Regions from separate parts of the Cupriavidus sp. CuC1 genome, predicted to be linked through region 2. Evidence: riboswitches for the same ligand, from Rfam matches in the RefSeq annotation. Region 2 holds a riboswitch; the other holds the start of a gene.
The links. Region 2 has a riboswitch for glycine ahead of ACGLHR_RS20905 (D-amino acid dehydrogenase). Riboswitches for the same ligand answer to the same signal wherever they lie in the genome.
Positions count from the first base shown of each region.

Region 1 (15,069 bases), on a different contig from region 2:
TGTCCGGGCCGCGCGGGGCAACCCCGGCGGACCTGCGGCGCGCGCTGCAGGCCCGCGTCGACGTGGGCGACTTCGTGCTGGATTTCACGCACGGCACGCGCGGCTCGCAGTATGTGCAGCTCGCGGCGATGGGCGGCGGCACGGCACGGTGAGCGGTAGCGCGGGCACCGGGCCGCGCGCGGCTCAGGCGCGCGGCAGTACGATGCGCACCCGCAGGCCGCCCTCCGGGCGGTTGGCCAGGCTGAGCTCGCCGCCGTGGCGCGAGACGATATCCGAGGCGATCGACAGGCCCATGCCGACCCCGCCGGTGGTACGGTTGCGCGAGGATTCGAGCCGATAGAACGGCTCCAGCACGCGCGCCATCTCCTCTGGCGGGATGCCGGGGCCGTTGTCGCACACATCGATCACCACCCGCTCGGCACTGTCGGCCAGCTCGATGCGCGCGCTGCCGCCGTAGCGGTGGGCGTTCTCTACCAGGTTGACCACGGCCCGGCGCAGTTCGGCCGGATAGGCCAGCAGCGGCTCGGCGTCACCGGACAGGGTGACGTCCTGGCCGATCTCCGTGGCATCGTCTACCACAGCCTGCAGCAAGGCATGCACATCCACCCGCTGGCGCGGCGCGGCGGCGCCGTCGCGCTCGCGCAGGTAGTACAGGGTGGCATCGATCAGCCCGTTCATCTCCGCCAGGTCCTGGCGCAGGCGATAGCGGACCCGGTTGTCGTCGACGCCTTCGATGCGCAGGCTCATGCGCGTGAGCGGGGTGCGCAGGTCGTGGGACACGGCGGCCAGGAAGCGCGATTGCTGTGCCAGCTGGGTGCGGATGCGCTGCTGCATGTGGTTGAAGGCCTTGGCCGCGGCGCGGGCCTCGGCCGGGCCGCTGTCTTCGTCCAGCGGCGGGGCATGCACGTCCTGGGCAAGCCGGCCGGCGCTGCTGGCCAGGCGCTGGACGGGCCTGGCCAGCAGGCGCGCGCCCACCCATGACGCGGCCACGATGGCGGCAAGCTGGAACAGCAGCCCCAGGCGGGGTGGCCCCAGACCATGGGTCCGGCGCTGGCGGTGGGGCGGCACGGGAGCGCCGCTTTCACCGTTGTCCGCGCGCGCCCCGGCATCCGGCGGCGGCGGCGGCGGCGGCGGCTCGCCCCGCTGCCCCTCTTCGCCCGGAGGCGGCCCAGGCGGAAGCTCGTCACCGGGGGAGAAGCTGAATCCGGTATGCCCCGGGCGCGGGAACACGCTCTCGATGACCGTCACGCCGAGCAGGTGCACGGCCAGCATGATCGCGGCCATCACCAGGAACAGCCGGATGAACATGGAGTCGTGGCGGGCCACCCAGCCCGCGCGCTCAGGCTTCGACGGCGCCGGTGAAGACATAGCCCTCGCCTCGGACGGTACGGATCAGCGTCGGGTCGCGCGGATCGTCGCGCAGCTTCTGGCGCAGGCGCGAGACCAGCAGGTCGATGCTGCGATCGAAGACATCGAGATCGCGGCCGCGCGCCTGATTGATCAGCAGCTCGCGATCGAGCACGCGGTTCGGATGTTCGATGAATGCAAGCAGCAGCCGGAATTCAGCATTGGACAACGGCACCACGGTTTCCTCGCCGTCCACCAGCTGCCGCAGCGTGGTGTTGAGGCGCCAGCTACCAAAGCGCAGTTCGTGGCCGCCCACCGCCGCCGGGCGCTTCACGCCGCCGCCCCGGGTGCGGCGCAGCACGGTGTGGATGCGCGCCACCAGTTCGCGCATCTCGAAGGGCTTGGTGACATAGTCATCGGCGCCCACCTCCAGCCCGACCACGCGGTCGGCCAGCTCGGTGCGCGCGGTGAGCATGATCACCGGCAGGTCGCCGCGCTCGCGGATCTCGCGGCACAGCGCCAGGCCGTTTTCGCCGCGCAGCGAGAGGTCGAGCACCACCAGGTCGTAGTCGCGCGTGGCCATGGCGGCGCGCATGGCGCCGCCGCCCTCGGCGCCATCGGCTTCGATGCCGAAGGTGGCGAGATACTCGGCCAGCATGGAGCGGATCTGCGGATCGTCGTCGACGATCAGCAAATGAAGGGGCGTGGCGGGAGAATGGTCCATCGGGTTTCGTCGTGCTTTGCAGTGGTTTGCCGCGTGGCGTATGGCATGTCTGCGGCAGGTTTGCTTCGGTATGGAAGCGGATCGGGGCGGCCCGGCAGGCGGCCGCCGCCAGGGATTGACTCTACCAGCCCGGCTTGACGGCCCGATAGGCAGGGTGTGGCCGCTTTGTACCGGGCTTGATACAAAGCGGCCCGCCCCGGGGACTCGCTTTGTACGGCATTGCTTGCGCGTGCTGACCAAGCGCTCAAGCAACAGGGGGCTAGCCTTTCTAAGATGTCATGTCGTTATCCCGCCGCTTTTGTGCCTGCAAGTTCCTGACAAGCAGGCAACGGCAGCCCGGCGCCCCGCTATGCTTGAAGCCATCGGCATCACGTCGGCGATCCCGGGCCTCTCCCCGCATGACCTCCATGGAGAATCCTTGTGACCCAGCCCCAAGCCTTACTGCCCCGACTGCGTTCCCTGCCGTCCCTCGCCGTGCTGTGCGGCGCCTGCGCCTTGACGCTGCCGGCGCACGCGCTGCAGACCAGCGCGCCGGCCGTTGCCGGCCCCGGCCAGCCGGCGGCACCCGCATCGCTGCCCGAAGCGCTGGCGCTCACGCCTGCCCAGGCCGCCCTCTGGCAAGCCGCCCGGGCCGCGGCGCGGGAAGCGCATGCGCACGCGCTGGAACTGCAGGCGCGCTTTATCCGCGAAGGTGGCGGCCCCGCTCTGTCGGAGGGGCTCGAGCCGTCGCTGCGCGCCCGCGCGGAGCGGGAAGACCGCTTGCACGACGCGCTCGACAAGGATCGCCGCGCCGCGCGCGATCGCTGGATCGCGTTTGAAGAAAGCCTGGAAGCCGGCCAGCGCAAGCGTCTGCGCGACATGCCGGAGGGTCGCATGCCGGGCTCGCCGCCGGGCCCGTTCGGCCCCGGTCCCCACCCGTTCCCCGGCGCCATGGCAGGCCCGATGCCCGGCCACGGACCGGCGCCCATGCCCTGCGCCTTCGGCGCGAACGGCCCGTTCGGCGTACCCGGCGCTGCGGAACCTCACCGACCAGGAGTGCCAGATGCCCAATAAGCCCCTCGACCACGCAGGCCCGCTCGCGGAAAACGCAGGCCGCCGCCGCTTCCTCGGCGGCGTTCTGGGAGGATCCCTCGGCGCCGGGTTGATGGGGCTGGCGGGCGATGCCGCCGCGCAACCCGCCGCCTGCCTGCTCACGCCGGCCATGACCGAGGGCCCGTTCTATATCGACCAGGCGCTGGTGCGCCGCGATATCCGCGATGGCCGGCCGGGCCAGTTGCTGCGGCTGAGGCTGGTCGTGGTGGACACCGACCGCGGCTGCGCGCCCGTGGCCGGCGCGCTGGCCAGCATCTGGCATTGCGATGCCGGCGGCAGCTACAGCGGCTACGACCAGCGCAGCATGCCGCCGCCACCTGCGGGCAGCCCCGGCCCAGGGCCGGAACAAGGCCCAGGCCCGGACGGTGGCGCAATGCACGCCGTGCCCGCCAGCGCCTCCCGCTTCCTGCGCGGCGTGCAGCCCACCGGCCCCGATGGCGCCACGCAATTCCTGACGATCTACCCGGGCTGGTACGCGCCGCGCGCGGTGCATATCCACCTGAAGATCCATCTCGGCAAGACCGAGGTGCTGACCACCCAGCTGTTCTTCGACGATGCCCTCAACCGCGAGGTGCACCTCCAGCATGCCGCGTATCGCGCGCGGGGCGCTTCGCCAGTGCAAAACGCACAGGACGGCATCGCCGGCGCGCGCCCCAACCTGCTGCGGGTACGCCGCCTGCGGGACGCGGCCAGCACGCTGGAAGGCGAATTCACCCTGGGCATCGCGCGCCCCTGACAGCCACAGGATCTGGCGGATTCCCTAAAAAAACGCCCCCGGACTTAAGGTGCGGAGGCGCTGAACAGGGAAGAAGTCGGGCGTAATGCCCGGCCACGCCGCTCCGAAGGGACGGAACGACGCGGCACCTGGTCCAGTACATCGGGCCAGGCACTGGCGATGTTAGACGGACATCGGGCGGGGGTCATGTCCCCCTTGTAGGCTAATGTATCGACTTTGTACGTTCGGCACCGGCATGGGGCACGCCATGCCGGCGCCGGTCATGCCGGGTTCTTGCCTGGCGCGCCGGGCGTTCCCAGCAGGGCCTTGAGCCCGGCCAGGCGGTCCTTGGGGCTCATGGCGGGCGTTTCGTCCTTGATAGCGGGCGCCTCCTCGAGCTTCATCTCGCCGATGAAGCGCGAGGGCTCGCACGAATAGGTATCGCGGGCGCGCTTGCGCTTCTTGCACCAGCTCAGGTGCAGGCTGCGCTGGGCTCGCGTGATACCCACATACATCAGGCGGCGCTCTTCCTCGATCTTTTCGTCGCTCATGTCTTCGTCTTCGCGGCAGTGGGGCAGGATGCCCTCCTCCACGCCGACCAGGAACACGTGCGGATATTCCAGCCCCTTGGAGGCGTGCAGCGTCGACAGGCGCACCGCGTCGGGATCTTCCTCGCGGCCTTCGAGCATGCTCATCAGCGCCACCGTCTGGGTCAGCTCCAGCAGGTTCTTGCCCTCGTCGCCGAAGCCGTCGGCGGTGTCGAAGCCGGTAGCCTCTTCCGCCTCGCCCGTGGCTTCCGGCTTGGTGCCCTTGCGCTTGAGCCAGTCGAGGAATTCCAGCGTGTTGGTCCAGCGCGACTGGGCCTGGCGCTCGTCGAAGGTGTCGTACAGGTAGGCCTCGTAGTGGATGCCTTCCATCATGTCGTCAAGCACCTGCGTGGCGGGATCGCTGGCCGCGCGCCCGGCCAGGCGCACCATGGCCTCGCAGAACACCCGCAGTGGCTCCAGCTGGCGCGGCTGCAGCTTGCCTTCGATGCCGCCCATCATGGCTGCCTCGAACAGCGACACCTTGGCCTGCCCGGCGAAGGTGCCCAGCACTTCCAGCGTGGTGTTGCCCACGCCGCGTTTGGGCGTGGTGATCGCGCGGATGAAGGCAGGATCGTCGTCCGGGTTGGCGATCAGGCGCAGGTAGGCGCAGATGTCCTTGATCTCGGCCTTGTCGAAGAAGCTCTGCCCGCCCGAGAGCACATAAGGAATGCGCTCGCGGCGCAGGATCTGCTCGAACAGCCGCGCCTGGTGGTTGCCGCGATACAGGATGGCGTAGTCGCGGAACTGCGCGCGCCGCTCGAACTTGTGGGCGGACAGGCGGAACACCACGGATTCCGCCTCGTGCTCCTCATCGTTCATCGGGTTGACGGCGATGGGGTCGCCCATGCCGTGCTCGCTCCACAGCTTCTTGTCGAACAGCTTGGGATTGTTGGAGATGACCGCGTTGGCCGCCTCCAGGATGCGCACGGTGGAGCGGTAGTTCTGCTCCAGCTTGACCACCTTCAGGTCGGGGAAATCGGTCTGAAGCAGCTTCAGGTTGTCCAGCGTGGCGCCGCGCCAGCCGTAGATGGCCTGGTCGTCGTCGCCCACCGCGGTGAAGGCCGGCGCGCGCAGGTGCGAGCCGCCGGCGAGCTGCTTGAGCAACTGGTACTGGCAGGCGTTGGTGTCCTGGTACTCGTCCACCAGGAAGTAGCGCAGCCGGTTCTGCCAGCGCAGGCGCACTTCCTCGTTGCGCGCGAACAGCTCGGCCGGCAGGCGGATCAGGTCGTCGAAATCCACCGCCTGGTAGGCGTGCAGCGTGGCCACGTAGTTGCGGTAGATCAGCGCGGCCTGGTGATCGTCGGGATTGTCGGCCTGGGCGATGGCGGTCTCGGGATCGACCATGCCGTTCTTCCACAGCGAGATGGTGCTCTGCACGCTGCGGATCAGCTTCTTGTCGGTGGAGGCAAGCTGCTCCTGCACCATGCCGAAGCAATCGTCGGAGTCCATGATCGAGAAACGCGGCTTCAGCCCCACGTGCTCCGCCTCGGCCCGCAAGATCTGCACGCCCAGCGAGTGGAACGTGCTGACCGTGATCTGCTTGATGGGGATGCGCTTGCCCTCGCGCGTAGTCTTGCCCTCCATCAGCTTGGCGATGCGCTCCTGCATCTCCTTGGCGGCCTTGTTGGTAAAGGTCACTGCGGCGATGTGCTTGGGCTGGAAGCCCTTGTCCTCGATCAGGTGAGCGATCTTCTGTGTGATCACCCGGGTCTTGCCCGAGCCGGCGCCGGCGAGTACCAGGCAGGGGCCGTCGAGGTAGCGAACGGCTTCGGATTGGGCAGGGTTGAGTCCGTGGGTCATGCGAGGCGGGTAATGACGGATGCGCAACGCGGCATGCGCGATTGCTGGGCGGAGGCTGGATGTTAACACGCGGCCATGGCCGGGCCTTGGACGGAAAAGAGTGTACTCACCGGCACGTAACACTTCGTAAGCCCGGGAGCCGCGGCCTTTCTGGCACGTCTAATTTCTATGTCCGGCCAAAGTGTGAGCCGTGCCGGATGCACTTCACCATACGTTGGGGGCAAACACGCTGGAGGCAATCATGAACACCCTGCATTCCCTGAGCAAGGCGGTCTTGATCGGTATCGCGGTAGCTGGCATGGCGGGCTGCGCCGATATGACACCAAAGCAGCGAAACACCGCAATCGGTGCTGGCGTTGGCGCAGTGGGTGGCGCAGTCCTGACGGGCGGTGACGCACTAGGCACCCTGGGCGGCGCCGCGGTAGGCGGTGTCATCGGTAACGTTACGACACCCAACCATCGCGGGCGGTAGTGCATCGCAGCAGGACAGTGACGCCGGCCGGGTGCGTTGACAAAGCCAGGACGCTCCCGTAAATTGCGCGCATCTGACCGGGAGAGCGCGCATATCTTGCGCCGCCGAAGGGGTATCACCCGAAAACTCTCAGGCACCATGGACTGGTTGGATCGGCTTGCAACATGCACACGATGCACGCCGTACTCTGGAGAGCGGCACCCGCCACTGATCGATTCCATCGACAGCCATGGTGAGCGTGCCCACCGAAGGGGCGCGCAAGGTTTGGGTTTCCAGCAACCGGGATCCGCCTTGTAATCTCTCAGGTATCGAGGACAGAGGGGTCATCCGCCGCAGCGGATTTGGCAGCGCCATGGCGCGCCGAATCCTGCGGTGGATGGCCCTTTTTTCGTTTTCGAACCGAGATTTGCCTTCCCCCGAGGATTCCATGACGCTCCAGGCCACGCCCCTCAACGCCATCCACCGCGCCCTCGGCGCCCGCATGGTCGACTTTGGCGGCTGGGACATGCCGGTCAACTACGGCTCCCAGATCGAGGAACACCATGCCGTGCGCAGCGATGCCGGCATGTTCGACGTCTCCCACATGTGCGTGGTCGACCTCAAGGGCGCCAATGTGCGCCCCTTCCTGCGCGGCCTGCTGGCCAACAATGTCGACAAGCTGCAAACGCCGGGCAAGGCGCTGTACTCCTGCATGCTGGATGAAAAGGGCGGCGTCATCGACGACCTGATCGTCTATTTCTTCGCCGAGGACCACTTCCGCCTGGTGGTCAACGCCGGCACCGCGAACAACGATATCGAATGGATCGCCGCACGCAACGCCGCCACCAATAGCGGCGTGAAGATCACGCCGCGCCGGGGCGACAATGCGCCCGACGGCGTGGCCCCGCTGGCCATCGTTGCCGTGCAAGGCCCCAACGCCCGCGCCAAGGTGTGGAGCGCTTTCCCCTCGACCCAGCCCAGCGAAGCCCTGAAGCCGTTCAACGCCGTGGTGGTGCAGGACCCCGCCCTCGGCGAAGTCATGGTGGCACGCACCGGCTATACCGGCGAAGACGGTTTCGAGCTGGTAGTGCCGGCCGAGAACGTGGCCGGCCTGTGGGAAAAGCTGATCGCCGAGGGCGTTCGCCCCGCCGGCCTGGGCGCGCGCGACACGCTGCGCCTGGAAGCCGGCATGAACCTGTACGGCCAGGACATGGATATCCACACCTCGCCGCTCAACGCCGGCCTGGCCTGGACCGTGGACCTGCAAAGCGAACGGGACTTCACCGGCAAGGCGGCCCTGGTCGCCGGCGGCAAGACCCGGCAGTTCGTCGGCCTGATCCTGCGTCCGGCCAACGGAAAGGCGGGCGGCGTGCTGCGCGCCCACCAGAAGGTCATCACGCCGGCCGGCGAAGGCGAAATCACCAGCGGCACCTTCAGCCCCTCGCTCAGCCAATCCATCGCTTTTGCCCGCCTGCCGCTCGACGTTGCCGTCGGCGCCGAGGTGCAGGTCGAGATCCGCGACCGCAAACTCGCCGCGACTGTGGTTAAACTGCCGTTTGTGCGCAATGGCAAGGCACTCGTGAGCTGACGCTCGCACCGGTCACAGCGCGCCTGCCGGCGGTTTCCCGATCGACGATCGACACCCCCCGCCCGGCTGGCGCTGAAAAACAAATTGAATCTGGAGCAATCCCATGAATTTCCCCGCCGACCTGAAATACACCGAGTCCCATGAGTGGGTGCGCGTCGAAGCCGACGGCACGCTGACCATCGGCATCACCGACCACGCGCAGGACGCGCTGGGCGACATCGTCTTCCTGGAGCTGCCGGAAGTGGGCAAGTCGGTCGGCGCCGGCGACGCGCTGGCCGTGGTGGAATCGGTCAAGGCCGCATCCGACATCTACGCCCCGGTGGCTGGCGAAGTCATCGCCATCAACGATGCCGCCGCCGCCGCGCCGGAAAGCGTCAATGCCGACGCCTTCGACGCCTGGCTGTTCAAGCTCAAGCCGGCCAACAGCGACGACGTGAACGGCCTGATGTCGGCCGACGCCTACAAAGCCAACGTCGGCGCCTGATGCCAGACCGTCATTCCCGCCGCCACGGGAATGACGGATGAAGATTGACGCGACGCGCCGGGCCGACCACCCGCCGCACCGCTCCCACGAGATCCTTGCCATGAACGCCCCCCTGCCCATGACTGCCGCCCAAGTTGCCCGGCCCACGCTGGCCGAACTGGAGGCGCGCGACGCCTTCGCCTCCCGCCATATCGGCCCCGATGCCGCCGAACAACAGCACATGCTCAAGGTGCTGGGCTATGACAGCCGCGCCGCGCTGATCGACGCCGTCATCCCCGCCGCCATCCGCCGCCGCGACGGCATGCCGCTGGGCGAGTTCACCGCGCCGCTGAGCGAAGAAGCCGCGCTGGCCAAGCTGCGTGGGCTGGCCAGCAAGAACCGCGTGCTCAAGAGCTTTATCGGCCAGGGTTACTACAACACGCTGACCCCGGGCGTCATCCTGCGCAATATCTTCGAGAACCCGGCCTGGTACACCGCCTACACGCCCTACCAGCCCGAGATCTCCCAGGGCCGCCTGGAAGCCATGCTGAACTTCCAGCAGATGGTGACCGACCTGACCGGCCTGGACATCGCCAATGCCTCCATGCTGGACGAAGGCACCGCCGCGGCCGAAGCCATGACGCTGCTGCAGCGCGTCAACAAGCACGCCTCCACCACCTTCTATGTGGCGGACGACGTGCTGCCGCAAACGCTGGAAGTGGTACGCACCCGCGCCCTGCCGCTGGGCATCGAAGTCAAGGTCGGCCCCGCTGCTGAAGCGGCCGGCGCCCATGCCTTCGGCGTGCTGCTGCAGTACCCGGGCGTCAACGGCGATGTCGCCGACTACCGCGCCATCGCCGACGCCGTGCATGCTGCCGGCGGCCTGGTGGTGGCTGCCGCCGACCTGCTGGCGCTGACCCTGATCGCCGCGCCCGGCGAATGGGGCGCCGACGTGGCGGTGGGCAACTCGCAGCGCTTCGGCGTGCCGCTTGGCTTCGGCGGGCCGCACGCCGGCTACATGGCGGTCAAGGATGCCTTCAAGCGCTCCATGCCCGGCCGCCTGGTTGGCGTGACCATCGACGCGCAAGGCAACAAGGCATACCGCCTGGCCCTGCAGACGCGCGAGCAGCATATCCGCCGCGAGAAGGCCACCTCGAACATCTGCACGGCACAGGTACTGCTGGCCGTGATGGCCTCCATGTACGCCGTGTACCACGGCCCGCAAGGCCTCAAGCGCATCGCCCAGCGCGTGCACCGCCTGGCCGCCACGCTGGCCGGTGGCCTGGAACAACTGGGCTACGCACGCACCAATGCCACTTATTTCGATACGCTGACGCTGGAAACCGGCTTCAACACGGAAGCCATCCACGCCTCGGCAACCGCCCGCGGCATCAACCTGCGCCACGCCGGCGCCACCCGCATCGGCATCTCGCTGGACGAAACCACCTCGCGGGAAGACGTGGTCGCCCTGCTGGAAATCTTCGCGCACGGCAAGCCGGTGCCCGACTTCGATGTGCTGGAAGCCGTCGCGCAGGATGCCTATCCCGCTGGCCTGGCACGCCAGAGCGCTTACCTGACCCACCCGGTCTTCAACACGCACCACGCCGAGCACGAAATGCTGCGCTACCTGCGCATGCTGGCCGACAAGGACTTGGCGCTGGACCGCACCATGATCCCGCTGGGCTCGTGCACCATGAAGCTCAACGCCACCAGCGAGATGATCCCGGTGACGTGGCCCGAGTTCAGCAAGATCCACCCCTTCGCGCCGCTGGACCAGACGGTCGGCTACCGCGAGATGATCGACCAGCTCGAAGCCATGCTGTGCGCCGCCACCGGCTACGCCGCGGTGAGCCTGCAGCCCAATGCCGGCTCGCAAGGCGAGTACGCCGGCCTGCTGATCATCCATGCGTACCACGCCAGCCGTGGCGAGAGCCATCGCGACATCTGCCTGATCCCGTCCTCCGCGCACGGCACCAACCCGGCGTCCGCGCAAATGGCCGGCATGAAGGTGGTGGTGGTGGCCTGTGACGAAGATGGCAACGTCGACCTGGACGACCTGGCGAAGAAGGCCGAGCAGCACAGCAAGAACCTCGCCGCGATCATGATCACCTACCCGTCCACGCACGGCGTGTTCGAGCAGGGCGTGCAGCAGATCTGCGACATCGTGCACAAGCACGGCGGCCAGGTCTATGTGGACGGCGCCAACATGAACGCCATGGTCGGCACCGCCGCGCCGGGCCAGTTCGGCGGTGACGTGTCCCACCTGAACCTGCACAAGACCTTCTGCATCCCCCACGGCGGTGGCGGCCCGGGTGTTGGCCCCGTGGCGGTCGGCGCGCACCTGGCCGACTTCCTGCCCAACCAGGACAGCGTGGGCTATCGCCGCGACGACCAGGGCATCGGCGGCGTGTCCGCCGCGCCGTTCGGCTCGGCCAGCATCCTGCCGATCTCGTGGATGTATATCGCCATGATGGGCTCGGCCGGCCTGACCGCCGCCACCGAGAACGCCATCCTGGCCGCCAACTATGTGGCGCGCCGCCTGTCGCCGCACTTCCCCGTGCTCTACACCGGCCAGCACGGCCTGGTGGCGCACGAGTGCATCCTGGACGTGCGAGCGCTGCAGAAGACCACGGGCATCTCCAACGAGGACGTGGCCAAGCGCCTGATGGACTACGGCTTCCACGCTCCCACCATGAGCTTCCCGGTGCCGGGCACGCTGATGATCGAGCCGACCGAGAGCGAGGCCCTGCATGAGCTGGACCGCTTTATCGACGCCATGATCGCCATCCGTGCCGAGATCGCCCGCGTGGAAGACGGCAGCTTCGACCGTGAGGACAACCCGCTGAAGAACGCGCCGCACACCGCCGCGGTGATCACCGCCGACGCGTGGGAGCACAAGTACACGCGCCAGGAAGCCGCCTACCCGGTGGCCGCGCTGCGCACGCAGAAGTACTGGCCGCCGGTTGGCCGTGCGGACAACGTGTACGGCGACCGCAACCTGTTCTGCGCATGCGTGCCGATGAGCGAGTACGCTGAAGAGTAAGCTGGTATGAAGCCGGGGCTGCTGCTCGTCGCGGCAACCCCGGCGTTTTGCCAGCGCGCCTTGCCAACGCGCTATGCTCGGTGTGGATGCGCGGCCACCCGGCCGTGCCCGGAAAAACGGAGCACGCATGTGGAATCTCAGCGCCCCATGGTGGGAATTCGTCCTGCGCGGACTGATCGTCTACGGCAGCCTGCTGGTGCTGCTGCGGCTTTCCGGCAAGCGCCAGATCGGGCAACTCACATCGCTCGACCTGGTGTTGTTGCTGGTGCTGTCCAACGCCGTGCAGAACTCAATGAACGCCGGGGACAACTCCGTTGCCGCAGGGCTGATCCTGGCGGTGACGCTGGTCGCCGCCAACCTTGTGCTGGCGTGGCTGAGCTGGCGCAGCCGGCGCATCGAGAACGTCGTCGAAGGGCGGCCTGAGGTACTGATCCACGATGGCCTGGTGTTTGCCGACGTGATGAAGCGCGCGCTCGTCACACGCGACGACCTGCACAAGGCGCTGCGGCATGCCGGGTGCCAGCGCGTCGCCGATGTGCATTTCGCGATTCTCGAGAATGACGGCACGATCAGCGTGCTGGTAAAGAAAGACGCGCCCCCCACCCCGCCCAACGCGGCAGGCTCGCTGTGGCGCGCCCCCATTAACAACGATATGGACGCGCCGGTCTGAATCCGGCGCCAGCCAGCCCCCAGGAGCCTCTCGTGGCAGTCAGCGTCTTCGATCTGTTCAAGGTGGGCATCGGTCCCTCCAGTTCCCACACCGTGGGCCCGATGCGCGCGGCGCTGATGTTTGCCCAGGGGCTGGCCCGCGACGGGCTGCTGCCGCAGGTGGCCAGCGTGCGCATCGAGCTGTACGGCTCGCTCGGCGCCACCGGCCGCGGCCACGGCACCGACAAGGGCGTGATTCTTGGCTTGCTGGGGGAGGCGCCCGACACCGTCGACCCCGACACCATCGACTTGCGGATGGCCGCGCTGCGCGCGAGCCGCACGCTGTCGCTGCTGGGCACCCACCCCGTGCCCTTCGTGGAGAAGGAGCACATCGTCTTCTATCGCCGCGAGGCCATGGCCGAGCATCCCAACGGCATGAAATTCCACGCCTTCAATGCCGGCGGCGAAACCATCCGCGAAGGCCGCTACCTGTCGGTGGGCGGCGGCTTCGTCATCACCGCGGGCGCGGCCAATACGCAGATCCTGGAAGCGGACCATCAACTGCCGCATCCTTTCCGCAGCGGACGCGCCATGCTGGAGATGGCAACCGCCAGCAAGAAGAGCATCGCGCGGCTCATGATGGAAAACGAATGCGTGTGGCGCAGCGAGGCCGAGGTCAATGCCGGCCTGCTGCGGATCTGGGCCGTGATGCAGGCCTGCGTGGCGCGCGGCTGCCGCACCGACGGCGAGCTGCCGGGCCCGTTCAAGGTCAAGCGCCGCGCCCCCGAACTGTTCCGCAACCTGACCGAGCACGCCGAGCGCTCGCTGGCAGATCCGCTTTCGGTGATCGACTGGGTCAACCTGTACGCGATCGCCGTCAACGAGGAAAACGCGGCCGGCGGCCGCGTGGTCACGGCGCCCACCAACGGCGCCGCCGGCATCATCCCGGCCGTGCTGCATTACTACGACCGCTTCGTGCCGGGCGCCAACTCGCAAGGCGTGATCGACTTCCTGCTGACCGCCGGTGCGATCGGCATGCTGTACAAGCTCAATGCCTCGATCTCCGGCGCCGAAGTGGGCTGCCAGGGCGAAGTCGGCGTGGCCTGCTCGATGGCCGCCGGCGCGCTCGCCGCGGTGATGGGCGGCACGCCCGAGCAGGTGGAAAACGCGGCCGAGATCGGCATGGAGCACAACCTCGGGCTGACGTGCGACCCGGTCGGTGGGCTGGTGCAGATACCCTGCATCGAACGCAATGCGATGGCGTCGGTGAAGGCCGTCAATGCGGCGCGCATGGCGTTGCGCGGCGATGGCATGCACTACGTGTCGCTCGACTCCGTCATCAAGACCATGCGCGAGACCGGCGCCGACATGAAGACCAAATACAAGGAAACGGCGCGCGGCGGGCTGGCGGTGAATATCGTGGAGTGCTGAGCGCATCGCCCCGGCAAATCCGATCACGCGCTTTCTGCTACGCTAGCCGCGCATCCACCCCAACCCACTGGAGTCCGGCATGGTCAAGATCAGCATTCTCTACCCGCATAGGAAGGGCGGCCGGTTCGATATGGACTACTACATGCAACGGCACGTGCCGCGCGCCGTCGCGCTGTTCGGCCCGCATCCGGGCTACCACGGCGTGTCGGTGGAGCGCGGCCTGAGCGGCGGCGCGCCGGGCTCGGATCCGGCCTTTACGGTGGTGTTCAGTTTCCTGTTCGAGTCGCTGCCGGCCTTCGTCGCGGCGTCAAAGGCCGTCGGCAACGAGCTGCAGCTCGATATGCCCAACTACACCGATGCGGTGCCCGTGATGCAGATCAGCGAAGTGGTGAATATCGGCTGACACGCCTGCGGGCGGCGCTATCATGTAGCGTTCTTCCCCCATTGGCGGCCACAGCCATGCAGACCTTTCATCAGCTATTTGACGAAACCTCGTCCACCTTCACCTACCTGCTGATCGATGCGGCCACGCGCCAGGCGTTGCTGATCGACCCGGTAGACCACCAACTGGAGCGCGACATGGCGCTGCTGCAGGCCAGCGGCGCCACGCTGGCGTGGGTGGTCGAGACGCATGCCCACGCGGACCACATCACCTCCGCCGGCCATGTTGCACTGCAAACCGGGGCGCACACCGCGGCCCCCTCGGGTTGCGACATCCAACCCGCGCAAAAACAGCTGATCGACGGCGACACGCTGCAGTTCGGCACGCAGACGCTGCGCGCCATCCACACGCCGGGGCACACCGCCGGCAGCATGAGCTACCTGTGGGAAGAAGCCACGCCCGCCGGCACGATGCGCCGCGTCTTCACCGGCGACGCGCTGCTGATCGACGGTTGCGGCCGCACCGACTTCCAGTCCGGCGACGCTGGCACGCTGTACGACAGCCTCACGCAGAAGCTCTTCGCCCTGCCCGACGACACCGTGGTCTACCCCGCCCACGATTACAAGGGCCGCACCGAATCCACCATCGGCTTCGAGCGCGCCAACAACAGCCGCGTGGCTGGGCGCACGCGTACCCAGTTCATCGAGATGATGGGGCAGTTGAACCTGCCCAAGCCGAAGCTGATCGATGTGGCGGTGCCCGCCAACCAGCGGCTCGGGCTGCGGGATGGCGAAAGCG
Region 1 covers NZ_JBIUHC010000004.1:99,811-114,879, reverse strand. The annotation lists gene ACGLHR_RS02840 (ABC transporter substrate-binding protein) at 1-152, shown strand, start outside; gene ACGLHR_RS02835 (ATP-binding protein) at 184-1,368, opposite strand; gene ACGLHR_RS02830 (response regulator) at 1,340-2,071, opposite strand; gene ACGLHR_RS02825 (hypothetical protein) at 2,492-3,124, shown strand; gene ACGLHR_RS02820 (protocatechuate 3,4-dioxygenase) at 3,114-3,899, shown strand; gene ACGLHR_RS02815 (UvrD-helicase domain-containing protein) at 4,160-6,265, opposite strand; gene ACGLHR_RS02810 (hypothetical protein) at 6,507-6,737, shown strand; glycine riboswitch at 6,806-6,893, shown strand; glycine riboswitch at 6,915-7,065, shown strand; gene gcvT (glycine cleavage system aminomethyltransferase GcvT) at 7,165-8,304, shown strand; gene gcvH (glycine cleavage system protein GcvH) at 8,408-8,788, shown strand; gene gcvP (aminomethyl-transferring glycine dehydrogenase) at 8,889-11,810, shown strand; gene ACGLHR_RS02790 (DUF421 domain-containing protein) at 11,938-12,480, shown strand; gene ACGLHR_RS02785 (L-serine ammonia-lyase) at 12,513-13,889, shown strand; gene ACGLHR_RS02780 (EthD family reductase) at 13,969-14,292, shown strand; gene ACGLHR_RS02775 (MBL fold metallo-hydrolase) at 14,349-15,069, shown strand, end outside.
Region 1: it holds a riboswitch for glycine, as region 2 does, so the genes downstream of both, gcvT (glycine cleavage system aminomethyltransferase GcvT) here and ACGLHR_RS20905 (D-amino acid dehydrogenase) in region 2, are expected to answer to the same signal.

Region 2 (15,069 bases):
CGCCCAGTCAGCATCTTCCAGGATTTCCTCCCGCAGCAACGTGGCCTGCGCGGGCGTCCAGAAAGGGGCGTCGGCAAGCACGACGTCGGGGGCCAGGGGAGAATGCGCGGCCAGGAATTCACGGATGCCCTTTTCGTCGGCAGGCAGGCCCAGTTGCGCAAACAGCTCGGAAAAATGGTGGAAGGCATTGTCCATGGCGAGCGAACCTCCTGCGGTGAAATGCATCACTGTTTAAATCACTGTTTGATCCTGCACGCTGAGAGGGATTCAGCCCCGCGCAATCCGCTTGGCCATGCTCCAGCGATGCACCTCCGAGGGACCATCGTAGATCCGGAAGGCGCGCATGTCGCGGAAGATGCGCGCGACGATGGTTTCATCCGTCACCCCGCTGCCGCCAAGCACCTGCACGGAACGATCCACCACCCGCCACAAGGCCTCCGAGCAGTACACCTTGGCCAGGCTGGACTCATCGCGCCCCTTCTCGCCCTGGTCCAGCACCCAGGCGCAGTGCCAGATGGTCAGGCGCGCGGTGTGCATGTCCATCTCGTTGTCGGCCAGCATGAACCCCACGCCCTCATGCTCCACCAAGGTCCGGCCAAACGCGCGGCGTTGCCGCGCATAGTTGACCGCGATGTCGTGCGCGCGCCGGGCCGCCCCGAGCCAGCGCATGCAGTGCGTCAGCCGCGCCGGGGCCAGGCGCAGTTGCGCGTAGCGGAATCCTTCGCCGAGCTTGCCGAGCACGTCGCTCGCCGGGACTCGCAGGCCATCGAAGCGCACCACGGCATGCCCGCCCGTGAAGCACGTATCGAGCGCATCCATCTGCCGCTCGATCTCGACACCGGCCTGGTTCATGTCAGCGAGGAACATGGTGGCCGAGCCGTCTTCCATCCGCGCCATGATGATGGCGAAGGTGGCGCCGGTGGCGCCCGTGATAAACCACTTCCGGCCAGTGATCACGAAATGATCGCCATCGCGCACCGCCGTGGTTTGCAGCATCGACGGATCGGCTCCCGCGCCTGGCGCCGGCTCGGTCATGCAAAAGCACGAGCGCGTGTGCCCGTCGATCAGGGGCTGCAGCCAGCGCGCCTTCTGCTCCGGCGTGGCGACCAGTTCCATCAGGTGGATGTTGCCTTCGTCCGGCGCATGGATGTTCATCGCGACCGGCCCCAGCGGCGAGTAGCCCGCCTCTTCAAAGACAATGGCCTTGTCCCGGTGCGAAAGCCCGAGGCCTCCGGCCTCCGTGCTGGCGTGGGGTGTCAGCAAGCCCGCTGCCCTTGCCTTTGCCACCAGGTCCGCCCGCAGGTCCTCGGTTGGGCCATGCGGCGTTTGCCGGGGATCGCGCTCCATCGGCATGACCTGGTCAGCAATGAACTGGCGGGTACGCTCCTGCAAATCCCGTTGAACGGAAGTCAGACTGAAGTCCATTGGCTTGCCTCGTGTTGGTTCGTGGTGGTTCGTGTTCTGGTTGGGCCGATGCGGGCCACTGGTAGAAATTCTAGTGCAGGATTATCCGCACGCCACCTGGCGCCCGAGTTGCGTATCGTGCACTGCGCAACGGCACGCCATGCCTTCTGTATAATTCGACTTCTTTCAGGCAAACCTTCCGCTTCAAGCGGCTTGCCATCAAGCGGCTTGCCAGTCACGCGGCATCGCCCCGGGCGCTCCGATCGATTCCCATCTTGATCGCCAGCGCGGCCGTCCAACACCCTGATCGTCGACCCCGGTCACCCGCCGTCTGGCGAAGCATGGCAATCCACGCGAACCTGTTCGATTGCCTGCCCGGCTAGCCGATCAGCAAAGTTCTTGTCCTATGAGCAAACTCCCCAAGCTCGCGCTGAGCCTTGTGCTGGTTGCGCTATTGCAGCTGATCCCCACAGCGCTCCCGAATGCAGCAACGGCAACGGCAGCCACAGCCGCCGACACCACCTCGAATGCGGACGCGCCCGCCACCAAGCCGCTGTCGCACGCGGATGCCGTGGCCGAGCTGAAACGGCTCCAGACCGAACAGGACCGCATCAAGCAACTGGCGTCGTCGCCCACCAGCGGCACGCAGCTCGAAGGGCTGGATGACGCCATCCACCAGCTGGCAAGCGACGTCGACAAGCTGACCGCAGCGCTCACGCCCCAGCGCGCGCAGTTGCAGGCACAACTCGACGTGCTCGGGCCGCCACCCGCCGCGGGCACCACGCCGGAGGCGGCTGCAGTCGCACAGCAGCGGGCAGACCTGAATGCGCGCAAGGCCCAACTGGACAGCGGACTCAAGCAGGCCGCCGAGGTCAAGGGCAATGTCACCAACCTGACCGAGCAGATCGCCAAGCTGCAGCGCAGCCGCTTGAAGAACCAGCTCGCGCTGCAGTCGGCCGGCATCCTTAGCAAGCAATTCTGGGAACCGTTGTTCGCGCCAAGCCCGGAGGACCAGCAGCGGCTGAGCGCTTTCAAGGGACAAGTCACGCCGTTGTGGGACCTGGCCTGGCAGCCCGGGCGGCAAGCGATTACCGCGCTACTCCTGCTACTTGCGATCGGCGTCTGGACCATCGGCCGACGGTTGATCGAGCGGGCACTGGCGTGGTTCTGCCTGACACGCTTGCCCGAAAGCCGGCTGCGGCGCAGCGCGCTCGCGCTGGCGACTGTGCTCGCGACGGTTGCTGCGACCGCCATCGCGGTACAGCTCGTGTGTATCGCGTTCGCCCCGCACTACGAGCTGCCGGGGCAGGTGCAAGACCTGATCAGCGAGCTCGGCAAGCTAGCATTGACGAGCGCGCTGATCGCGGGCCTGGGACGGGCATTGCTGTGCACGCGCCATCCCTCATGGCGCCTGCCGGCGCTCGCCGACAAGGTCGCGCTGGCGATGCGTCCTTTCCCGACCGCCCTCGCGGGCCTGCTACTGATTGCCGGCACGCTCGAGCAACTCAACCGGACCGCGGATACGAGCCTGCAGGTGACCTTGCTAGGCCGCGGCCTGGTGTCGCTTGTGGTGGTGCTGACAATCGGCGCAGCGCTGCTGCGCGCCAACCGCGTGCGCACGATGCTAGCCGCGGCGGGCGAGCGGCCTGAAGCGCGCTCCACCTTCGCCGGCCTGATTCACGCTGGCGTGACGGTGACGGTCGTCGCCTCATTGCTGGCGCTGCTGATCGGCTATATCACGTTCGCGCGCTTCCTGACCTATGAGCTCGTGTGGATCGACATCGTCCTGTGCAGCTTGTACCTGTTGACGCAACTGACCCGCGACGTCTGCGAAAGCGTGTTCAGCGCGCACCATCCGAGCGGCAAGGTCATCAAGCAATTGTTCGGCCTCGGGGACAGCCATCTCGAGCAAGCGTCGACGGTGCTGTCGGGGATCGGCACCAGCCTGCTGCTCCTGGTGGCGGTCATTGCGCTGCTGACCGGCGGCTTCGGCACCACGCCGAGCGACCTGCTCAACAGCCTGCTGACGATGCTCGGCGGGGAGCGGCTGCGCAGCCTCAACATCATGCCCGACCGCATCCTGAACGCTGTCATCGCGTTGTCGGTCGGCATCTACCTGCTGCGCTCGGTGCGGCGCTGGCTGGATGCGGAACTCCTGCCGAAAGTCTGCATGGAAGCAGGCCTGCGCGCCTCGCTCGTCACGCTGTTCAGCAACATCGGCTACGTGCTGATCGTGTTGCTGACGCTATCGCTGCTGGGCGTCAGATGGGAAAACCTGGCCTGGATCGTCAGCGCGCTGTCCGTCGGCATTGGCTTCGGCCTGCAGGAGATCGTCAAGAACTTCGTGTCGGGCCTCATCCTGCTGACCGAGCGCCCGGTGAAGGTCGGCGACATGGTGAGCATCGGCGGCGTGGAAGGCGACATCAAGCGCATCAACGTGCGCGCGACGGAGATCCTGCTGGGCGACCGCTCCACCGTGATCGTGCCTAACTCGCAGCTGATCTCGCAGAACCTGCGCAACGTGACGATGAGCAACAGCACGCAAGGCGTCGCGACGCTGCTGCTCACCTTCCCGTTGAACATCGATCCCGAACAGGTGCGCGAACTGCTGCTCGACTCCTATCGGGAGAATGAGGCGATTCTCGACAAGCCCGCGCCATCCGTCACGTTCAGCCAGCTGGCGCCGAACGGGATCACGCTTAGCGTGACGGGCTACGTAGGCAGCCCGCGGATCGCCACCGCGACCAAGAGCGACCTGCTGTTCGAGATCCTGAAGCGGCTGCGCGCGGCCGATATCTCGCTGTCGGTCCCGCAGACGTTGCGGGTGGAGAATATGGCCGCGCTCGGCGTGTAACGCGTTGGCTGGCTTCAGGCCCGATTGCCGGCCCTTGCCAGTCCCTGGCAGCCTGTCAAGGACTAACCAGCGCCACCCTATCCTGCACGCCATGCACGCGCTTGGCGCCCATGGCTTGCTGCACGACATCGCCGATCATGTCGGCGGTGACCGCCGACAGCGTCCACCCCAGATGGCCGTGGCCGGTGTTGTAGAACACGCAGGACGCACGGCCCCGGCCCACGCGCGGCAGCATGGTAGGCATCATCGGCCGCAGGCCGGCCCAAGGCACCACGCTACGCGTGCTGACACCGGGGAAGCACTGGTTGACCCACTCCACCAGTGGACGGATGCGGTCGGCGCGAATGTCGCGGTTGTAGCCGTTGAACTCCGCCGTGCCCGCCACGCGGAAGCGGTCGACGCCCAGGCGGCTGGTGACCAGCTTGGTCTCATCGTCGAGCAGGCTGACGACGGGCGCGGCAGCCTGGCTTTGCGCGTCGTTCAGGTTGACCGTGATCGAATAGCCCTTGACCGGATAGATGTTGACGCGATCGCCAAGGCTGGCGGCCAGCGCCCGGCTGGCGGTGCCGGCACAGACCACCACGCCGTCGAACACGCGCGATTCGGTCTGCTGGCCGTCGCTGCTGACGATGGCGACCTGCCGGCCATCAGTGCTGACCGACTGGACATCCTGGTTGTACAGGCATCGCACGCCCAGGCGGTCGATCGCCGCGGCCATGCCGCTGGTGAACTTGTGGATGTCGCCGGTGGAATCGCTCTGGGTGAAATAGCCTCCGTAGTACTCGCCGGCCAGGGTCGGCTCGATGGCGCGCATCTCTTCCGGTGTGACGGCATGGCGCGCAAGGCCGCCCTCGGCCAGCAGCTTCGATACCCTGCCAGCGTGGTCGAAGCCCGCCTTGTCGCGATAGATGTGGAGGATGCCCTCCTTCTTCAGGTCGAAATCGATTCCCTCGGCCGCGGCCCAGGCGAACAGGTGGTCGCGCGCGGCAATCGCCAGGCGCGTCGTTTCCACGGTGTTCTTGCGGTATTGGGGAATGGCGGCGATGAACTCGGCGAACCAGGACAGCTTGTGCCAGCTCGGGCGCGGGTTGACCAGCAGCGGCGCATCGCTCTTGAGCATCCACTTGATGCCCTTGAGGATGGTGGACCAGTGGGTCCAGACTTCGGCGTTGGAGGCGGAAAGCTGGCCGCCATTGGCGAACGAGGTTTCCATGGCGGCATAGCGGTGTTTTTCGAGCAGGGTGACCGAGAAACCGCGCTTGGCGAGTGCGTAGGCAGTGGTCACGCCAGTGATGCCACCACCGATAACGGCAATTGTTCTCATCTCTTTGGTTCCAGGACGTCGAGTGGGAGCCTCTTGCGCGACATGCGCGAAAGACGCCCCCTCTGTCCTTGACCTGAGAGATTCACGATGCGCCACTTTGGGGTGGCGCGGATCGCTTGCTCCTTCGGTACCGCCGGCTGACGAGCGCCGGGGTTCTTCAGAGTTCAAACGTGATATCGGTCCTTTTGCCTGAGAGTTTCCGGGGCGGTTGCTCCTTCGGCGCTGCCTGGCAGCATGGCCAGGCGGTCTCTCCCGATATCAACTTTGCGTCGCGGCCGTTGGATGCCTGCCTGCTTTACCAAGCGAGTCTCCGGCGGCGCGATGCAGAACTTTAGCATTAGTCATGTCCGCGTGAGGAACTTTTTATTGCCCGCTCAAGGAGAACCTGTCAGGCGGCCGAGATGCCAGGTCCGAACAGGGCGTTGATAACAGGGCGTTGATATTAGCGGCCTTTGGCATCGGGGACTCCAGTCTGGTCGACAGTGCCGCCCCCGGTGCCTTTGCGCGGCCCTCCCGTGCAGCCCGTCGGGTTCGGCCTTCCCTGCGCTCTCCGACGCCGGCTTCACGACGCAGTCAGACGCCTCTGAAACACGTGGATCCCCCTAATATTCAAAGTACAAGTTACGAGAAGGCATTTCCTACAAAGCGAGCCGCGCAAGCCGTACCCTTGTCGAGGCACCGCGCATGATCTGCTGGCCCGACGCGCGTCCGGCGCGCCCGCCAGCAAGATCTTGGGCTTGCTGGCAAGCTAGCACAAACGAGGAATCCGACCTTCTCAACCACGAAGGGGCCCGAATGAAACTCACGATCACCCTTGAGTTCACCCCGGCTGCACAGGCCGCAGCCAGAGACATCGACCTGGACCTGACACCGCACACCGGCGCGCTAACGCCGGTGATCGGCGACCTGATCCAGTTCCCGGGACAACCAATCATCTTTGTGGTCATCGGTCGCATGTGGCAGCCACGCGCCCCGGACAACGTCGAGCTTCGCATCATGCTCGATCTGTCGCCTGCGCCGCTGTCTGTCGTATGAGGGCGCTCCAATTCTCGAAAGGCGTTTGCAGCGGCAACAGGGCGACTGTTTCCTACTGCATCGCACAAGATGCAGCAGATTCGATTCCTGGAACACCCCTGCTTTGTTTGAGGAAAGCTATGCCGTATGCCGGCCTTAAACGTGCGGGCATTGGTTGGCTCAAAACAAAGGAGTTGTCGAGATAGGGAGAGATAAATTACCAGAGATAAGTCAGCGAGTCGAAGCGCAACCACACCCGCCAATCATCCCGGTCGGCCGGATAATGTGACAAATCTGTTAAATCTGATGTTATTTCGGAATGATTGTTATCTGTCGGACTTTGACATAGATTGGACTCTGAGGATTTTTTCCTCTCCCGACTGTACGCTCCCCGTGTATGAGTCTCGGCACCAAAAGGCGCGGCACCACCGCGCCTTCTTTTTTTGTCAGCGTGCCGCCTCGGGGTCAGAACCATCGGATTGCAACTTTTACACCCAACGCGTCACCATCGCCTGCCTGCATGCAGTCACTCTGCATTTCCCGTTCGCACCTCGCGCCGCCGCCTTGCCAGGGCGCGTTTTTCTTTAGCATGCGGCGACGGGCACCAGTGTTTGGGAGACGAGCTTTTGGGCGGGGGTGGCGGATTTCAGAAATGTTAATCGTCACTGTCAACGGCAATATGGTCAATCTCTCGCTTCGCGGCTCGATATGCATCATCGATCGCAATATCTTCCGAGGCTGCAGGCTCCCGAGTGTTTTGCCTGTGTCCGTGCCCACGGATGACATAGGACCAGTCCCACCGATCACCCGCGACCCTTATCGTCTGGATGGAGATATCCCGGCCTTTGTACTTGAAGTCCATATGTGCCTCGCCGGATTTCGGAGGACCGCAGCACGCTGCGTGGTTGACCCGGATGGGGATACGGCGCGCGAATCAGAGAGCGCCTGGGTTCGCCCGGCCTTCGTCTATCAGCTTCTCGGCATAGTCGCGCGCATGCTGCCACGCCTCGCCTTCGGAAAAGTACTGCCCAGGCACAGGTTCGTGCTCGAAGATCTTGATCGAGCTTCCGTCCGCCGCTTTTGCACAGATCGTCACCTCGCCCTGCCAAGGTCCACCGGTTGGCGACGTTGCGCTAGCCTCATACCAGTGATCTTTGTAGTACGTGAAGCCTTGGAGATCCATAGCCTTCTCCAGTTGTTCAAGAGAATCGTAGCACGGCCCAAGGACGACAATCGGCTCCATTTCCGTCGTGGTTCCTGCCCTCGGATATAAACCGCTCCCACGCCCCGGGAGTGCCAGGTAACCCTGCGCGCGGCAATCAGGGGACGAAAAACGCCTCGCCGCACAGAAGGAGATGCGGCAAGGCGAAGGAAGGTTGAGAGGAACCTCCCAAGGGATCTTTAGAATGCATGCTAGTTCTCGCCGCGAACGTCTGCTAACGCACATGACGCTGATTCGCTTTGGACAGATGTTCATTGCACGGCTGTGCGTAGGCATTGGCGAGGCGGCCTATGGCAGTGTGGGCATCGCCGAAGTGCCTGAAACCTCGCCAGAGGCTGTACGAACTCCTTGCGGCGCCCTCCATTCTCTGCGCCTATGCGGGCAGCGCGCTGCAGTTGCTCGTCATGGGGGCGCTGCTGGCATGGATGTCCAGCTTCCTTTCCCGCTACTACGGCTTGGGAACCGATCGCGCGGGCCTGGTCGCGGCGATGCGACCAGCGCAGCATGGTTGGCGTTGCCGCAGGCGTGCGCCACAAGTTCTGACCGCACCGTAGCGGGCTGCCCGACGCTCGCCTTGGCCGCCGCCGCGCTGCGGGTTAGCCAGCGGCTTTTTTAGCCATCTGAGCGCCGCCCCTGCGCGCGCCACGCCGACACACTGCACCCAAAGCGGCCACTGAACCAGCGTGAGAACGCGCTCAGCGACGAAAAGCCGAGCAGCGCAGCCACTTCGGAAAGCGGACGCTCGCCGTTCTCGATGTACCGGATCACCAGGTCGGCACGTGCCTCGGCGAGGACTGCCAGGTAAGTCGTATGTTCCTGCTCGAGCCGGCGGTGCACGGTCCGCCGGTCGACGCTCAGGTGCTGGGCCACACGCTCGACTGAGCACAGCCCCGTGGGCAGCAGCGCATAGACGAGCTTGCGCACCTTGTCCGACATCGTGGCGGCCGTCGACTGCGCCAGCAGCGTGCCGAGATAGCGCTTCACCTGCTGTGCCATCACCGGGTCATACGAAGGCAAAGGCGCCTCCAGGTCCGATGCGAGGCAGACAATGCCATCAAAGTCCTGGTTGAATGCCGTGGGCATGCCGAACACCCGTGCGAACGTGGCCGTGCTGGCGGGCGCGGCATGCGTGAAACAGATGCTGCGCGGGCGCCACGACTGCCCCAGGAACAGGCGCAGCATGCGGAACATCACGCCGACCGCCAGGTCACTGGCCTGGCGCAGCGTACCGGGCTGGTCGCTTAGCACCTGCAGCCGGATCATCACCACGCCGTCGCCTTCCTCCATGCGCATGGAAAGCGCCTCGTTCTGCAAACCCATGTAGCGGACCATCGACTCCAGCGCGCGGCGCAGCGTCGGCTCCTCGCGTACCACAAAGGCAAGCGGCCCCAGGTTGGAGAATTCGCGCAACTCAGCCATGCGCAGGCCGAAATCGTCCACCTTGGCTGCCCTCGCCGACGTGTCCAGCAGCCGGCCAACCGATGCCGCGGGTATCCGGATATCGGGATCCAGCAAGACCGAGCGGCTGATCTTTGCCGCCCGCAGGTGCTGGTATGGATCCAGGTCGACGGCGCGCGCCACTTCAACGTAGTTGGTAAGGCTGGCGCTGCGCAGATAGTAGGACATTAGTCGAACACCGTGTTTTCCCTGGCTGTCCCAAAATGTAAATCGAATGTCCCGAATAGTCAAATCGGAACACGGCGTTCACCGATACTCCAGGCATGGCAGCTCCCTTGACAAGCACAGCCCAGCCGGAGGCGATTTATGCAATTCCTTGACGATTCCCTGCATCCCGAGAACATGGACAAAGTGGTGATCACCGTTGCCCCTTATGGCCCGGAATGGATGCCCCAGGACTTTCCCGAGGACATTCCCGTCACCATGGAGGAACAGGTTCAGAAAGCCGTTGACTGCTACAACGCGGGCGCCACGGTGTTGCACCTGCACGTGCGGGAACTGGACGGCAAAGGCTCCAAGCGGCTGTCCAAATTCAATGAGCTGATCGCCGGCTTGCGCACCGCCGCTGAACCTCACCTTGACCGGCATCGGGGGCGGATTCGATGGTCCCAATCCATTCAAATTCTTCAACTTCGTCCACCGCGCATCAACGGCATGGTGAAAAACCGCACGGCAGGGCAGAAGAACCTGCCGCTGCGCGCGGCTGCCTGAAGCCTTGCCGCCGGGCCGGCGCGGTGGCTTCGCGCTGGCCTGCCGTCTACCCCAATTCCTCAGGTTGATGAACCGGGAGCCAGTGATGAATCACCCCAACCCCGTTGGCGATCCATGCATCAATATCTGCCGCATGGACCTGGCCGGCCGTTACTGCCAGGGCTGCAGCAGAACACTGCTCGAAATCGGCCGCTGGGATCAGATGACCGCCGCGGAGCGCGCGCAAGTGCTCGCGGCAGCGCCGGGCCGTCGCCGGCAGCATAACCCTTCGGGAAGACTGCCATGAACTACCCGGATTCCCTGCTGGTCCAGGTTGACTTTGACTTGATCTGCCCATGGTGCATGATCGGCAAACGCCATCTTGAAGCGGCACTCGCCCGGCTTGGCCACGAGCGGGCCGACGTCGCCGTCACGATCGAATGGCGAAGCTGTCCGCTGCTCCCGGCGATACCGCCCGCCGGTATCCCGTACCGCAACTTCTATCTTGCGCGGCTGGGCAGCGCCGAAGCGCTGGCCAGGCGCCAGGCGCAGGTATGCGCCGCGGCGCGCGAGGCCGGCATCGCGCTGGAGCTCGACCGCATCGAAACCCTGCCCAACACCGTGCTTGCGCACCGCCTGATCCGCTTTGCCGCTCAGACCTGCGGACGGGCAGCCGCATCGGCGCTCATCGACAGGCTGTTTGAAGGCTATTTCCTGCGCGGGGAAGATCTCGGCGATCCGCGCGTGCTGCACCGAGCGGCCATCGCCTGCGGCATCCCGATGGCGCAAGCGTCGGAAGCCGCCGCAGGCATGGATCTGGACTGGCTGCCGGCGCTGCGCGAAGCGGATGCGCTACCACCACGCCCTGGCCTTGGCGTGCCTAACATTGTGCTCAACGGCGTCCAGGGCATCTCCGGCGCAAGACCACCGCAAATATTGCTCAAGGAGATGCATCGGGCGCTCGCCCGCGCCTTGCCAGAGATCGGCAGGGCCTAAGCGAACCGATACAGCACAGTGTGTTTGGGCCAGGTCCGGCAGCGGTGGAGAACCCTCGCGGACACTAGGAGGCAACTGGAAACAGCACAACCCTCGACGCTAGACCGAGGCAGCTCCTCGACGAATCGTTTGTCATTCGGTAGCCAACCCGCGCATATCAGAATGATCAACCGTCGAAGAACCGCCGGGCCTGGCCCAAACACACTGGACTATCACTATGAACAAGGAACTCAGCACTTGACTCGGTCAATACATATCAGTGTCCCGTTCCGCTGATTCGTTCGCAAAGTCTGTTGAGCTTGGAGCAGGAATTGTAGGTTGGGGGAAGTGTGCGATGTGTATTGCTTGTGGCCCGCTGACGCGGGGGTGTCTCTTTAGGGCGGGGTTTTGATGCTTCTAGCTGCTGTCGCGGCTGGGCGGTGTTGGCCGTTTTAGAACGTGTGAGATGTCACTTTTCTTTACTCGCGGGCTCGTAAAGAAAAGTAACCAAAAGAAAGCGATCCTTGCAGGAGGCTGGCGTGGCGTCATTGGGGACCCCAATGATTTCGTCGTACGGCCCCGGGTTTTAATGACCTCGTGCCGTTACCAGTTTAGATCATCACGACGCTGCCAGTGCCCAGGGTTTCGTGGTGGCCCCCACCGGTAGCCACCACCACGAATTTCAAGCCGTCTGTCGCTCGCGGCGCGGGCGGCCACGAAGTTGCAAGCATCCCGTTTTCGTCGTGGGCGCGGTGGCACCGAGGAATAAATCCGATGGTATCACCACCGCGCCCCACCCCACCACGAAACCATCACGACGTGATATATCGTGGTGCTTCGCACCGGTACCGGCAGATGGGCGAGTGGGCAAGGATGCCGCTACCGGGGGCCTCACCACGAAACCAGCGTCATTAAAAGGATCGTGGCCATTTAAACCGGTAACGGCACGAGTTAATTAAAACCCGGGGCCTGACGACGAAACCATTGGGCTGCGCAACCCCGACAAGCCAGCCTCCTGCAAGGATCGCTTTCTTTTGGTTACTTTTCTTTACGAGTAAAGAAAAGTGACATCTCACACGTTCTAAAACGGCCAACACCGTACAGCCGCGACAGCAGCTAGAAGCATGAAAACCCCACCCTAAAGAGCTCTCACTATTTGGCTCGCCCGCTGCGCGAGATCGACATGCTGCTGATGAATGAGCGAGATCTCGTCTCTCTGCTACGCGAGAAGGTCCGCGCGGCCGTGATTGACAAGAAGCCGTTTGTCGAGATCTTCGAGTGAACTGACGCGCCAGTCGACAGCGCTTTGCGCCTTCATAGTGATGCGGGAATCCCGGCACTACAGAGTGCACAATAGATCATATTTGTTTCCATGCATCCATGCCAGGAAGCAACCGTCCGTCTGAAAACTGACGGAGAATACGTGGAATCGCTTCCCCAAATGCAACAACCAATGCAAAGTGCCTCCGCCGTCAAAGCCCTAGCCGCGCTCGCGCAGCAATCTCGCCTGGCGATCTTCCGCCTGCTGGTTCAAGCGGGCCTGGAAGGCGTCAACGCCGGACGGATTGGCCAGGCGTTGGGGCTGCCGCCGGCCACCCTCTCGTTTCATCTCAAGGAACTCGTCCACGCCGGGCTGATAAGGAGCCACCAGGAAGGCAGGTTCGTCATTTACCAGGCCCAGTATGACCAGATCAACGAGCTCATAGGTTTCCTCACCGAACACTGCTGCGAGGGCAACCCTAACGGTTGCAACGTAACGCCGTTCGAATGCGAGCCCAAGTCGGCAAAACGAACCAGGCCGGCCGCCAAGACAACTTGAGCGACGGCGCTCTCAGTGCCATAGTCCTCGAAGCCCGCACAGGGCACTAGGCCCGCGTCGTCTCGGACGATGAGAATCCCTAATGTGGTTGCCCCCCCTGCCAATGGCAAGGCGCAGGCGCCGTCGCCGCCCGGACTGCATAGGCGCAGACCGCACCATGAAAGACGGCAGCGCCCAGCCGGTGTGGCTGGGCGCTGCCGTTACGGATGGAATGGATTTGGAGCTGCGTAACCACGCAGCGGCCACCGCGCTCCTGGCGAGACCCTAGATGTTCTCGCGCGCCCCTGGAGCTCGGTCCTGTTGACCTGAGGACTCGATCACGTTCGGATGACCGGCGCTCTTCGTGCGAGGCTCGAACGCGCTGTGCAGCGCCAGTCCGACGGCAGCGCCAACCAACTCGGCGACCATGAATCCAGGCGCGCTCGCAGGCGAGATGCCGGCAAACGTATCACTGAACATCCGACCGAAGGCGGCGGCCGGATTGGCGAAGGAAGTGGAAGCGGTGAACCAGTACGCGGCGCCGATGTAGCTCGCCACCATGGCGGGTGCGCGCCCATTCGGCGCCCGCAGGATGACCAGAAGCAGGCCGGCCGTCGCCACTGCTTCCGCGATCCACTGGCCGGGGCCGGTTCGCACCTTGGTGGAAAACTGCAGAATGCTCATGTCGAACATCGCGTGGGCCAGCCACGCGCCGAGCACGGCGCCGAGCAGTTGGGCCACGATGTATGGCAGCAGGGCCGGCATGGGCAGTTCGCCCCGGACCGCCATGACCGCGCTGACGGCCGGGTTGAAGTGCGCTCCACTGATCGGACCGAATACCTCGATCAACACATAGAGGCCGCCCACGGTGGCGAGTGTGTTGGCCAGCAAGGCAATGGCGACATTGCCACCGGCCAGGCGCTCGGCCATGATTCCCGAACCAATGACAACGGCCAGCAGTAGCGCCGTGCCAAGGGCTTCCGCCCCAAGTTTGCGAGGCAGGTCTGCCATGATGCTTAGCTCTTCGAAATGGCGGTCAAGACTTGCTGCAGATCGGCCTTGCTCAGATTCTCAAGCGGCAACTGCAGCAATTGCAACATGCGATAACTGATGGCCTGGCGTGTCAGCTCGAAGGCCTGACGCTTACCGTCATCCCCACCGGGCGCGTTCGACGGGTCGACGTACCCCCAATGCACCTTCACCGGACTGCCCGGCCAGTATGGGCATTCCTCTGCGGCCGCGCTGTCGCACACGGTGATCACAATGTGCATCTCAGGCGCGCCTTCGCCGACAAACTCGTCCCAGCTCTTGCTGCGATAGCCGCTGACGTCAACACCGGCATTGGTCAGCGCTTCGAGGGCGAACGGATTCAGGCGGCCACTTGGCGCACTCCCCGCACTATAGGCACGGACATTCTTGCCCAGCTTCTTTGCCCAATGGTTGAGCATGCCTTCGCTCAGTACGCTTCGCGCTGAGTTGTGGGTGCAGAGGATTAGAACGTTGGTTGTCATAAGCACTGCTAGCAATGGTCAGCTTTGCCCGATATCGCGCACTGCCTTCTGAAGGGCAACGGCATCGAGCTTAAGGATAGGTAGGGACAGGAACAGTTCGATGCGTCGTTTCAGCGTGATGGCGGCATCGTTGATCGCCTGCTGCCTCTGCGCCTCAGTCCCATCGCATGCGGCCGGGTCTGGCACGCCCCAGTGGGCCGTCATCGGCTGCCCGGGCCATACCGGGCACATTTCTCCGGCGGCCTTGTCGCAGACCGTGAAGACAAAATCGAGTTGCGGTGCGCCATCCTGGGAGAACTCGTCCCAGCTCTTGCTGCGGAAGGCTTCCGTCGGCAGCCCGTAGCGCCGCAGGGTCGCCAGTGCAAGGGGATTCACAATACCCGTCGGGTGGCTGCCAGCCGAGTAAGCCTGGAAGCGCCCCTTGCCCAGATGGTTCATCAGCCCTTCGGAGAGAATGGACCTCGCCGAATTCCCGGTGCAGATGAACAGCACGTTACAGGTCTTTTCGCTCATGATGGCCTTCAGCAGCACGACGAGTTGGATTTCACGGCGATGCCAATCGGCTTGCCCTGTGGGGCGCGCGGCGCGCAACATGCCGAGTCTGCAGTAGAAGCTTCCGCAGGCCGGCTTTCACCGAACACCGGTACGTTCCCGAGCGTGTGGAAATGCTCCCACGCGATGCCTTGGGGATCCGTGACCCAGTGTTTCTCGCTGCGTGCGTAGCAGCAGGTCGTCTCCCCTTCATCAAGCAGCGCCATATCGGCAGCTTCCGCGCGGTCTTTCAGCGCCACCAGCTCTTGCGCGTTGTCGGTCTGGAAC
Region 2 covers NZ_JBIUHC010000047.1:30,183-45,251, reverse strand. The annotation lists gene ACGLHR_RS20920 (DUF2789 domain-containing protein) at 1-195, opposite strand, end outside; gene ACGLHR_RS20915 (acyl-CoA dehydrogenase family protein) at 268-1,425, opposite strand; gene ACGLHR_RS20910 (DUF3772 domain-containing protein) at 1,811-4,258, shown strand; gene ACGLHR_RS20905 (D-amino acid dehydrogenase) at 4,314-5,582, opposite strand; glycine riboswitch at 5,750-5,847, opposite strand; gene ACGLHR_RS20900 (hypothetical protein) at 6,378-6,617, shown strand; gene ACGLHR_RS20895 (hypothetical protein) at 7,531-7,839, opposite strand; partial or broken gene ACGLHR_RS20890 (hypothetical protein) at 8,057-8,309, shown strand; gene ACGLHR_RS20885 (AraC family transcriptional regulator) at 8,431-9,444, opposite strand; partial or broken gene ACGLHR_RS20880 (3-keto-5-aminohexanoate cleavage protein) at 9,583-9,885, shown strand; gene ACGLHR_RS20875 (DUF1289 domain-containing protein) at 10,073-10,273, shown strand; gene ACGLHR_RS20870 (DsbA family oxidoreductase) at 10,270-10,962, shown strand; gene ACGLHR_RS20865 (hypothetical protein) at 12,098-12,223, shown strand; gene ACGLHR_RS20860 (ArsR/SmtB family transcription factor) at 12,395-12,760, shown strand; gene ACGLHR_RS20855 (MIP/aquaporin family protein) at 13,025-13,750, opposite strand; gene ACGLHR_RS20850 (arsenate reductase ArsC) at 13,756-14,250, opposite strand; gene ACGLHR_RS20845 (arsenate reductase ArsC) at 14,269-14,763, opposite strand; gene ACGLHR_RS20840 (ArsI/CadI family heavy metal resistance metalloenzyme) at 14,772-15,069, opposite strand, start outside.